2 regions of the Mesorhizobium sp. M1006 genome follow, and region 2 is predicted to be linked to the other one. Evidence: riboswitches for the same ligand, from Rfam matches in the RefSeq annotation. Region 2 holds a riboswitch; the other holds the start of a gene.
The links. A riboswitch is a leader RNA that binds a small molecule or an ion and turns the genes downstream of it on or off. The one in region 2 is predicted to bind cobalamin.
Positions count from the first base shown of each region.

Region 1 (5,199 bases), on a different contig from region 2:
TTACGTCAGTTGAAGGAACTTCATAATCTGCGTAGAAATAACACAAGCAGGCCATGGCTGTATTGTTGGAGCCTTGACAACAAAATACTCTTGATAAATCCGCAATATGTCCGCACCATTGAGCTTATCGGTGACGATGTAGAGGAGATGCCAGAATATTATCATCCAGAAATCTATCGGGCTTTGGATGACTGGGATAAGGGTGAGGTTTCAGGAAAGCTGAAGAAAGAATGCGATGCCATCATCGCAGAGATGGGTGATCAGGAAGCCGTGCGCATGGCCTCCTATGTTCGCGTCACATATGACGACGGAGAAGATGAGTGGAACTTCTTGGATGAAGAAACCGCTACGACTTTCTTCGGATTGGAAGCTGCGACCTTTGACGTTCCCCAGTGTAGTTTCGCCGAAGTGGAGGAAGAAGGTTACTACCGAGCGCGATACGCCAACCTTGATCGCGTCGCGGTGATGGAGGTTCCAAGCGACCGTTATCACAGATTGACCGCGCCCGAGGAAGCTTAGAACCATCCACGAAGGGCGCATGTTACATCTCGACCTTGCGTGGTGCGTTTTCAGTACGAGATGACGTTAAGCGTAGGTAGTGGCAGGTAAGAGTGCTCGACCAGAAGCTCAACTGCCTCCTCAATATCGCTGCCGATGTGCCGCAGGACACGTCCACGGGAGCGTGGATAGGCGTAAAGTTCCTGCACTCCACGGTCCGCTCTCCCATCGCCGGTGTGTGCCCGACGCCATCTTGTGGACGAGCTTGGCCGCCTGCACCCGGTTGTATTCCGGCTTGCGGTCCGCCTGGGCGGTCCGCCGCGATGGCTATCTCCATGTCAATCGGCGCCGAACTTTGACTGCCCGCTGCTTTTGATGAATTTGGCGAGGTCCCCGCATAAACTCTTGGTCTTCTCCTTGAGGCCCTGTGTCGCGAACTTGTGGTCCAGCAGGGCAAACAGGTCCAAGTCCCCTTCCGCCTGTGGCGACGCCCTCGGCTTCCCAATTGGGGACCGCTTCTGCGCGCTGCACCGTGGCGATTGTCCGCCCAAGACGCATCACAAGATCGAACGTCAAACCGTGCGCGTGCACGACGATTTGCCGCTCAGGCCTCATTTGGACAGGACTTGAGCTGGCCCGATGGTTTGAGCCGGGTTACCTTGAGCCGGTGGGCTGCGAACAAGCAGTTCGAGACATTGGCCTCGATCACGCCGCTGCGCCTGGCCTCGGTGTGCTCCCCCCGAAATCGTTGTGTCATATCACCGAGGGCATCACGGCCAACAGCTTCCACATGGGCAACAGCCTCTCCATTGAGCCGAATATGGTCGCGAGCAGATCACCAACGAAGCGGTCGGAACCTCGGAGCCGAAGTTCGACGCCGAGGTGGTTCGCATGATGCGCTAAGCAGCACCACGGCGCTTGCCGGTATGTTTGCTGCCGGCAGCCGACGAACTCCTATCCTCCTGGACAAGGGCGCCGTGCGTCATTGCTTTGATTTACCGGCCGCTCAAGGCTTCCACAGTTTTCGCTTTCGAGGCGACCTTTGGAACATGCCAACGGAAATTTAACATAACGACATAAACATTTCTTTATGCGGCGTTGACAAAGAAGCGAACTGCTGTGATTGTCTCCCGTGTCGTGGTTCTCCGTACGGCGCTGCCGCAGCGGAGCTAAGAGGGAAGCCGGTGCGATGCCGGCGCTGCCCCCGCAACTGTTAGCGGCGAGCCAACCCCACTCATGTCACTGAGGCGAATAGCCTTGGGAAGACGGGTAGCTGGCTATGACCCCGCGAGCCAGGAGACCTGCCACGGCGAATTACGTCCACAGGCGGGGTGTCTCGGTGGCCGCCGCAGCCTGGCGTTCGTGCCGGCCTGCTAGCGCCTTCCTTGTCACCGACGCCCCAACCATCGGGGTATGGCATGACTGTCTCTCATCAAATTCCTGTAGCAACGCTCGGCGTGCCGCGCTTCGGTCGTCGGCGAGAACTGAAATTCGCGCTTGAAAGTTACTGGTCCGGAAAATCTTCCGCCGCCGACCTTCTCACGACGGCGAAGGCGCTCCGTGCCGCTAGCTGGGAGGAGCAGCACGATCGCGGCGTGTCGAAAATCCCGTCGAACGACTTCTCGCTATACGACCATGTGCTCGACACCGCAGCCATGGTCGGCGCCGTTCCATCCCGTTACGGCTGGAATAGCGGCGAGGTCCCACTTGACATCTACTTCGCAATGGCGCGCGGCAACCAGGGTCAGACGGAGGATTGTCGACACGCTGGTCACCAGCAGGCGGCTCATCGGTCTGATGTAACCGCGATGGAAATGACCAAGTGGTTTGACACCAACTATCACTACATTGTGCCGGAACTCAACGATGATCAGACGTTCGCCCTCTCGTCGACGAAACCGGTCGATTACTTCATCGAGGCTAAAGCTCTCGGCGTTCACACACGCCCAGTCATCCTTGGACCGATCACCTTCCTCAAGCTGGCGAAATCGCCTGCCGAAGGATTCGATCCCATCGCGCTCCTGCCGCGGCTGCTGCCCGTCTACGAGCAACTCCTGCAGAGGCTGAAGCTGTCTGGAGCCGACTGGGTGCAGATCGATGAGCCAGCGCTTGTCCTCGATCTGAACCCGAACGAACGAGCTGCGTTCGAATTCGCCTATGGCCAGCTGTCGAAGGCCGCGCCCGAGCTGAAGATCATGCTGGCTACCTATTTCGGGCCGCTGGGAGACAATCTCGAAACCGCGGTTTCTCTGCCCCTGGCCGGGCTGCATATTGATCTCGTGCGCGCTCCCGAGCAGCTGGAAACGGTGGGTCGGCTCGCACCGAAGGATCTGGTGCTCTCGCTTGGCTTGATCGATGGCCGCAACGTCTGGCGTGCGAACCTGCCCGCCATTCTCGACCGCATCAAACCGATCGTCGCCGGCTGGCCCTTGGACCGCGTCGAGATCGCGCCTTCTTGCTCGATGCTGCACGTGCCGATCGACCTGCGCATGGAGACCGAACTCGACGCGGACATCAGGTCGTGGCTCGCCTTCGCGGCCCAGAAGACCGACGAGTTGGTGTTGCTGGCCCGGGCCCTGTCCCAAGGCAGGGATGCGGTGGCAGGCGCGTTGAAAGCGTCTGCCGAGGCTGCCGCCACTCGCGTGACATCCACGAAGATCCATGACCCGCTGGTTGAGGGGCGGATCGCCAGCATTGACGACAGCATGAAGCGACGAGAGAGCGCTTTTGCCGAGCGCTCCAGAGTCCAGGCCGGCACGCTCGGGCTGCCGCCGTTCCCGACGACGACCATCGGGTCCTTCCCGCAGACGCCGCAGGTACGCAGAGCGCGGGCCGCTCATGCGAAGGGCCAGCTGAGCTATGTCGACTACGAGACCTTCCTGAAGAAGGAGATCGAGGCTGCAATTCGCTGGCAGGAAGAGATCGGGCTGGACGTGCTGGTGCACGGTGAGTTCGAACGAAACGACATGGTACAGTATTTCGGCGAGCAGCTGTCCGGCTTCGCCTTCACCCAGCATGCCTGGGTGCAGAGCTATGGGTCGCGTTACGTGCGCCCCCCCATCATCTTCGGCGACGTATCGAGGCGCAATCCGATGACGCTGCGCTGGTGGCAATTCGCCCAGTCGCTTACGGAAAACCCTGTGAAGGGAATGCTCACAGGCCCAGTGACCATTCTCAACTGGTCTTTTGTTCGCGACGACGTACCGCGCTCCGAAGCATGCCGCCAGATCGCGCTCGCCATCCGCGACGAAGTGACGGATCTCGAATGGTCCGGCGCAAGGATGATCCAGATCGATGAGGCCGCGTTTCGCGAAGGATTGCCACTGCGCCAGTCTGATTGGAACGACTATCTCGACTGGGCTGTCGAATGCTTCCGGATCGCTTCAACGGGTGTAAAGGACGCGACTCAAATCCATACCCACATGTGCTATTCGGAGTTCAACGAGATCATCGACGCGATCGCTGAAATGGATGCGGATGTCATTTCGATTGAGACGTCGCGCTCGAAAATGGAACTGCTGGACGCCTTCACGAGCTCCAAATATCCGAACGAAATCGGGCCCGGAGTCTACGACATTCACTCACCACGTGTCCCGGAAGTCGGGGAGATTTCGGATCTCGTCATGCTTGCCCGCGAGCGACTGTCGGATTCCCAACTGTGGGTAAACCCGGACTGTGGCCTCAAAACACGCAAATGGGAGGAGGTCCGCCCTGCCCTCATGAACATGGTCGATGCAGCACGTGCGCTCCGGTAGAAAGTGTAGGCCGGAGGGTTTCCTGGTTGCTCACCATGTGGTGAGTGACCGGCTGCCGCATGTCGGCCGTGAATGCGCCAAAACGCGATCACATCCTTTGAAATAAAGTCACTCGAGCGAGAATGTGCACTTTCCTTCGGCACGTGTATTAATCGCGCAGGAGTAAAGGGTACCGTTTTCTCCCTGTGACGTGTCGAGTTCGAAGGGGATGTGATTGGCGTCGAGACCGCTCCGGCCATGGGTTATCAGCATGCCAAGTGCACTGTTCTCGATCAGTTCGTAGAGGACTTCTCGGCTCGGTTCATCGAAATGCGCGGGTACATACATGACAGGTTCCTTCACTGGCCGCCGGGTTCGCTATTCACCGGTTGACATCCGATGGCAAGCGTTCCAACTCGGCGGCGATCTGGCGCTTCGCTGCTGAGGGCAGAGGCAGGATGGGACGCGGGGGGTCGGCACTGCAAATGTCGAGCAAATCGGCAAGTGCATAGACGACGCGAAGGCTCGAGAACTCCTTGAAGAGGCTCCAGAGCGGCGCAAGCGTGGCATCGATCCGTCGCGCTTCGGCCGCATCGCCCTGCTGCGCCGCCGTGACGATCTTCACGCAGACCTCGGGCAGGATGCCGGCGAGGACGCTGTACCATGTGTTGGCGCCGGCGATCATGGCCTCTGCGGCGTTCCAGTCGCCGCTGTAGCCGATCGAGAACCCTTCCGGCACAGTGCGCCTCTGGTCGGCCAGATGGCTCTTGATCGCATCGCCCTTGTCTGTCGGATTCTTGATAGCGACGATCCCCCGCACCTTTGCCAGGCGGCTGACGAGTGCTGGGGTGAAACGGAAATGCGTCGTTCCTGGATTGTCGTAGATGACGATCGGAAGGCCACTTTCGCGCGCCACCGTGGAGAAATGTTCGAACACCTCGTCCTCAGTGAGCGGGGTGTAAGAGGC
Region 1 is NZ_JAMYMZ010000044.1:30,593-35,791, reverse strand. Features, by position in the region: gene NKH60_RS27925 (helix-turn-helix transcriptional regulator) at 1-519, shown strand, start outside; gene NKH60_RS27920 (hypothetical protein) at 837-965, opposite strand; cobalamin riboswitch at 1,620-1,821, shown strand; gene metE (5-methyltetrahydropteroyltriglutamate--homocysteine S-methyltransferase) at 1,917-4,253, shown strand; gene NKH60_RS27910 (FMN-binding negative transcriptional regulator) at 4,362-4,580, opposite strand; gene NKH60_RS27905 (dihydrodipicolinate synthase family protein) at 4,615-5,199, opposite strand, start outside.
Region 1: linked by a shared signal. The riboswitch ahead of metE (5-methyltetrahydropteroyltriglutamate--homocysteine S-methyltransferase) and the one ahead of NKH60_RS00690 (DUF1636 family protein) in region 2 are both predicted to bind cobalamin.

Region 2 (5,199 bases):
TTTTCAGCTGCCGCGCTTTGCCGCCACAACGGATCAGCCTCGCCTTCCGGCGAGCGGCCGTAAATGTGCAGGCCGTCCTTGATGGCGAAATCCTTGAGATCGCAGAGCCAGGCGTCGATGCGGCGCAAAGCCTCGTCGGCCGCATCGGTCCTGGCGACGCCTGCCTCTGAGGCGAGGCCGGTCTTTTCCGCCGTCTCGACGATCAGCTTCGCCAGGCGGTCGCGGCGGCGACGGTCGAGCCCGTCGGCCTGGGCATATTCGTCAACCAGTCGTTCAAGCCTGTGCTGGTTTTCGTCCAGCCCGGCGCCGGTCAGCGGCGGCGGCAGATGGCCGAGCGTGACGGCGGCAATGCGCCGCTTGGCCTGCGCTGCCTCTCCCGGGTTGGAGACGATGAAGGGATAGATGACGGGCAGGGGACCGGTGACTATCTCGGGAAAGCAGTTTTCGCTGAGCGCCACGGTCTTGCCGGGCAGCCACTCCAGCGTGCCATGGGCGCCGACATGGACAATTGCATGGATGCCGAGCGACTTGCGCAGCCAGAGCCCAAAGGCGACCAGCGCATGGCGCGGCGGCAGCGTCGGGTCGTGATAGTCGGCGCGGCGGTTCATGGAGCGCCCGCGATCGGGGGCGAGGGCTACGGTGATGTTGCCGAAGGTGGCTGCGCGGAAGGGGAATTTTGCCGTAGGCGCTCGAACACCCCCCTCTGTCCTGCCGGACATCTCCCCCTCAAGGGGGGAGATTGCGCTGTTGTCTCGGCTTTCGCCAATCACCAAGGATGTTGAGAGAGAGCCGTCGGCGAAACTGCCAATCTCCCCCCTTGAGGGGGAGATGTCCGGCAGGACAGAGGGGGGTGCCTCGCACAAACCTGTCTCATCTTCTGGATTTCCCCATGCGGCTTCCACCGCAGCGATGGCCGACGGCGGCAATTCCGTCGAGAAGGTCAAATACTCCTTCAATGCCAGCCCTTGGCTGTCCTTTTCCAACGCATCCAGCAACTCGCGCGGCGTTTGTGGAATGCTTTCAACGGCGTAGCCCTGTTCGCTGAGGTCGCGCAGCATTGCCAGCACGCTGGACGGCACGTCGAGACCAACCGCGTAGCCGGTGCGACCGGGGGCGCTCGGATAGTCGGGGATCAGGATGGCGAGCTTGCGCTCCGCACGCGGCGTCCGCTGCAGGCGCACGAAGGCCTCGACACGGTTCGCCACTTGCGCCACGCGGTCGGGCTCAGGCCGGTTGGCGAAGGCGCGGAAGGCCAGCGCCGGGTCGGTTTCGCTTTCGCCCTTGAATGAAATGGCGCCGGCCAGGATGCGGCCGTCGAGCTCGGGCAGGACGACATGCATGGCAAGGTCGGCGGGCGCCAGGCCGCGCTGATTGGTTTGCCAGATGTCGCGGCGGGTGGTTGCGACGATGACCTGGAACACGGGCACGCCGGCGCGGTCGAACAGGGTTTCAACGCCGGGCTCGGCACCCGAGGCGAAAGCTGTGGCGGTGATGATGGCGGCAGGCTTCAGGGTTGCGAGCGCGGTTTCGACAAAGGCGAGCGACGCCGGGTCCTTGAGGCTGGAGACGAACATAGGCACGGGAACCATGCCGCGGTGGCGCAGGGCTTCGAAAAGCGCGTCGATGGGCGCGACATCGGCCGCGAGCAGCATCGAACGGTAGAAGAGAATTGGCACGACGTCCCCCTCCCTCTCGAGGGGAGGGTGGCCCGCACGGCCGGGTGGGGTCGTCACGGCAGTGGTCGACGTTTTGTGTAGGCGCGCTTCGGAGAGGATCCCGCCCCCGGCCTGCGGCCGGACCCTCCTCTCGAGGAGGAGGGGGACGCCGCGTTCTGCGACCCCCAGTCCCGGCTCGTAAAATCCCGCCTTTGGCACGCTGACAGGTTCGGCTACAGCCGCACCCGATCCAGCGAGACTTGCCAGCCTCTGCACCAGCGCCGTCATATTTGCCGGTCCGCCCTCGCGGAAATAGCCAAGCAGGCCGTCCAACTCCTCGCGCGGCAGCGTCGAGCCTTCGATCAGCCGCAAATCCTCGTCGTGGCTCTCGCCCGGCAGCAGCGCCAGCTTGATACCGCGATTTCGCGCGATAGCGGCGAGCTGGTCGCAGCCATAGCGCCACCAGTCATAGCCGCCGAGGATGCGGACCAGAATGACCTTGGCGTGGCGGGCGACGCTGTCGATCCACAGGTCGACGGACATCGGATGGCGCAGGTCGCGCAAGGCGGCGAGCCGCATCGACGGCAGGCGGTGCGCATCTGCCTTCCACGCCGCCGCCAGCCCGGCCAGGTCGCTGTCGGTGAAGGACAGCGCCACGACATCCGCAGGCGTTTGCCTGAGATCGACAGGCTCGGCGAGATCGTCGAGCGAGGCGGATGTGGTGGTGAGGATGTGCATCGCGGCTCGTACCTGGGTCAGCCGGCGAGGATACGCTCGATGGCCGGGCGGTTCAGCCCTTTCAGGCCGATGACGACCAGGCGCGAGCGGCGGTCGTCTTCGGCGGTCCAGGCGCGGTCGTAATAGTGGTTGACGCGCGGACCGACGGCCTGCAGCAGGAGCCGCATCGGCTTGCCGCCGACTTCGACGAAACCCTTGACGCGCAACACGTTTTCTTCCTCCGCCGCCGTGGCGACCCGTTGTGCGAGCTCGTCCGGGTTGGACACAGACGTGATGTCGATGACGAACGAGTCAAAATCGTCATGTTCGTGGTCGAGCTCGTCGTCGTGGTGGGTCTTGCGGTTCTCGATGTCGTCCTCGACGGCGAGGCCGAGGCCGAGCAGCACCGACGGGTCGACCTTGCCTTGCGAAGTCGGTACGATCTTCACCGCCCGCGCAACGTGCTTGCCGATGACGGCATTGGCACGGGCCGAGCCGGCTGCGTCCATCAGGTCGCTCTTCGACAGGATGATCAGGTCGGCGCAGGCGAGCTGGTCTTCGAACACTTCCTCGACCGGATCGTCATGGTCGAGCGTCTGGTCCTGCGCGCGCTGGGCCTGCAGGGCGTCCATGTCGTTGGCTACGCGGCCATCAGCCAGCGCCGGTCCGTCGACCACGGCAATGACGCCGTCCACCGTCACGCGGCTTTTCACCGACGGCCACTGGAAGGCCTGGACCAGCGGCTTGGGCAAAGCGAGGCCGGATGTCTCGATCAGGATGTGGTCGACCCTCGGCGTCAGCGACAGGATCTGGTCCAGCGCCGGGACGAAATCATCGGCGACGGTGCAGCAGATGCAACCGTTGGCCAGCTCGACGATGTTTTCCTCGGGGCAGGTGTCGATGCCGCAGCCCTTCAGGATCTCGCCGTCGATGCCGATGTCGCCGAACTCGTTGACGATGATGGCCAGGCGCTTGCCTTTGGCGTTTTCGAGCAAATGGCGGATCAACGTCGTCTTGCCGGCGCCGAGAAAGCCGGTGACCACGGTGCAGGGAACGCGCGAAAGGGAGGCAGCGGTCATGTCAGGTCCTTCAAAAGGTCAAGGGGAGGGATGCGGGCAACCAGGCCGCGCTTCAGGCAATCGGGACGGCCGCGCCATGGAATGAGCCCATCCGTCGAGGTGGCGAACAGCTTTGCCCCGGTGACGAGATCGGCGCCGCTGGTCGTGGTCAGATCACCGAAGACGTAGCTCCAGCAGCCGTCGCGCAGCATGGCCGCGCTGAGCCGGCGCTTGCAATTGCCGAGGCATTCGACGGTGCGGATTTTGATGTTTTCGCTGGAAGCAGCGCGGCGCGTGTCCTCTGCGAGCAGTTCGCCAGCGCGCGGATGAGCGTCCGAACCGGTCTCGTCACGGCAGGACGAGCAGACGATGACGGTAACGCCGGCCGGGGAATCACCATGGCCGGACAATAAATCCGCTGTCTCAGCCGGAAAACTGCTGTCGCGTTCCAAATCAGGCTCCTTGCCCGGAAAACCCGCCAGGCGATCGGATTCTTAGGTCCTAGACGGCAGGTCTCCTGGCTCGCGGGTCATCGCCTGGGTGCCGCCTTCCCGGGAATATCCCAGTGGTTTTCGGCCTTGGCTCGTCGCTTACAGTTGCGGGGACAGCCGCGGATTTGAAATCGAGATTTCGCACCGCATTCCCTCTTGGCCCCTGCCGTTGCGGGCAGGGGACCGTCTGGAACGGATTTAGGCTTGTGGAGGCAGTTGTGTCAACGCACGTCTATGGCGCGGCGATATCCGCGAGCGGCCGGCCCAAATCGCCGGCAGCGGTCACCTCGATGCGTTCCAGGCCGAGCCAGCCCTGCATCTGCTTCAATTCCTTGAAGAGTTCGGCAGCGGTTTGTGGCGGGGCGCCGGGCTCCGCATAGGCGGCATGGACGCGCAATACGCCGGCCGGCCGGTCGGCCCTGAGGTCAACGCGCCCGACGATGCTGTCGCCGAGCAGGAATGGCAGCACATAATAGCCATACCGCCGCTTTTCGGCCGGCGTGTAGATCTCGATGCGGTAGTGGAAGTCGAACAACCGCTCGGTGCGCGATCGTTCGAAGACGACAGGATCGAACGGCGCGAGCAAGGCGCGCGCCTCGATCCTGCGCGGCAAACGGGCGTCCTTGTGGAGATAGGCTGTTTTGTTCCAGCCGTCGACGCTCACCGGCAACAGCTCGCCGGCCTCGACCAGCTCCTCGATGCGACCCTTGATGTCGGCGGGCGAGAGGCGGAAATAGTCGCGCAGGTCGCCTGCCGTGGCGATGCCGTGGGCACGGGCCGAGATGCGCAGCAATTCGCGGTGAGCGTCTTCGGGGGAGGGCGTTGGCAGACTCAGTATTGTTGGCGGCAGCACGCGCTCCGGCAGATCGTAGAACCGTTCGAAGCCGCGGCGATGCGCCGTGGTGATGCGGCCGGCCCAGAACAGCCATTCGAAGGCGTGCTTGGCATGGCTCCAGCCCCACCAGCCACCCGAACCCTTCTGCCCTTCGAAAGCCGACGCCGCGATCGGGCCTCGTTCGGCGACCTCGCGATAGATGTCTTCGATATAGGCGGCGTGCTCGCGGCCCCATTTGGCCAGTCCGCTGTACATTTCGTCGCCGCACTCGGCCCGCTGCATGCGCCAGCGCATCAGCGGATAGGTCTCGACCGGCAAGAAGGAGGCTTCGTGCGCCCAATATTCGAAGACCATGCGCTTGCGCGTTACGGCGGCGTCGTCGAGCAGCGCCAGCTTGTAGGGGCCAAGCCGCGAATAGAGCGGCATATAGTGGGCGCGCACCA
Region 2 is NZ_JAMYMZ010000001.1:139,754-144,952, reverse strand. Features, by position in the region: gene NKH60_RS00700 (cobaltochelatase subunit CobN) at 1-2,393, opposite strand, end outside; gene cobW (cobalamin biosynthesis protein CobW) at 2,411-3,451, opposite strand; gene NKH60_RS00690 (DUF1636 family protein) at 3,448-3,882, opposite strand; cobalamin riboswitch at 3,921-4,124, opposite strand; gene NKH60_RS00685 (winged helix-turn-helix domain-containing protein) at 4,154-5,199, opposite strand, start outside.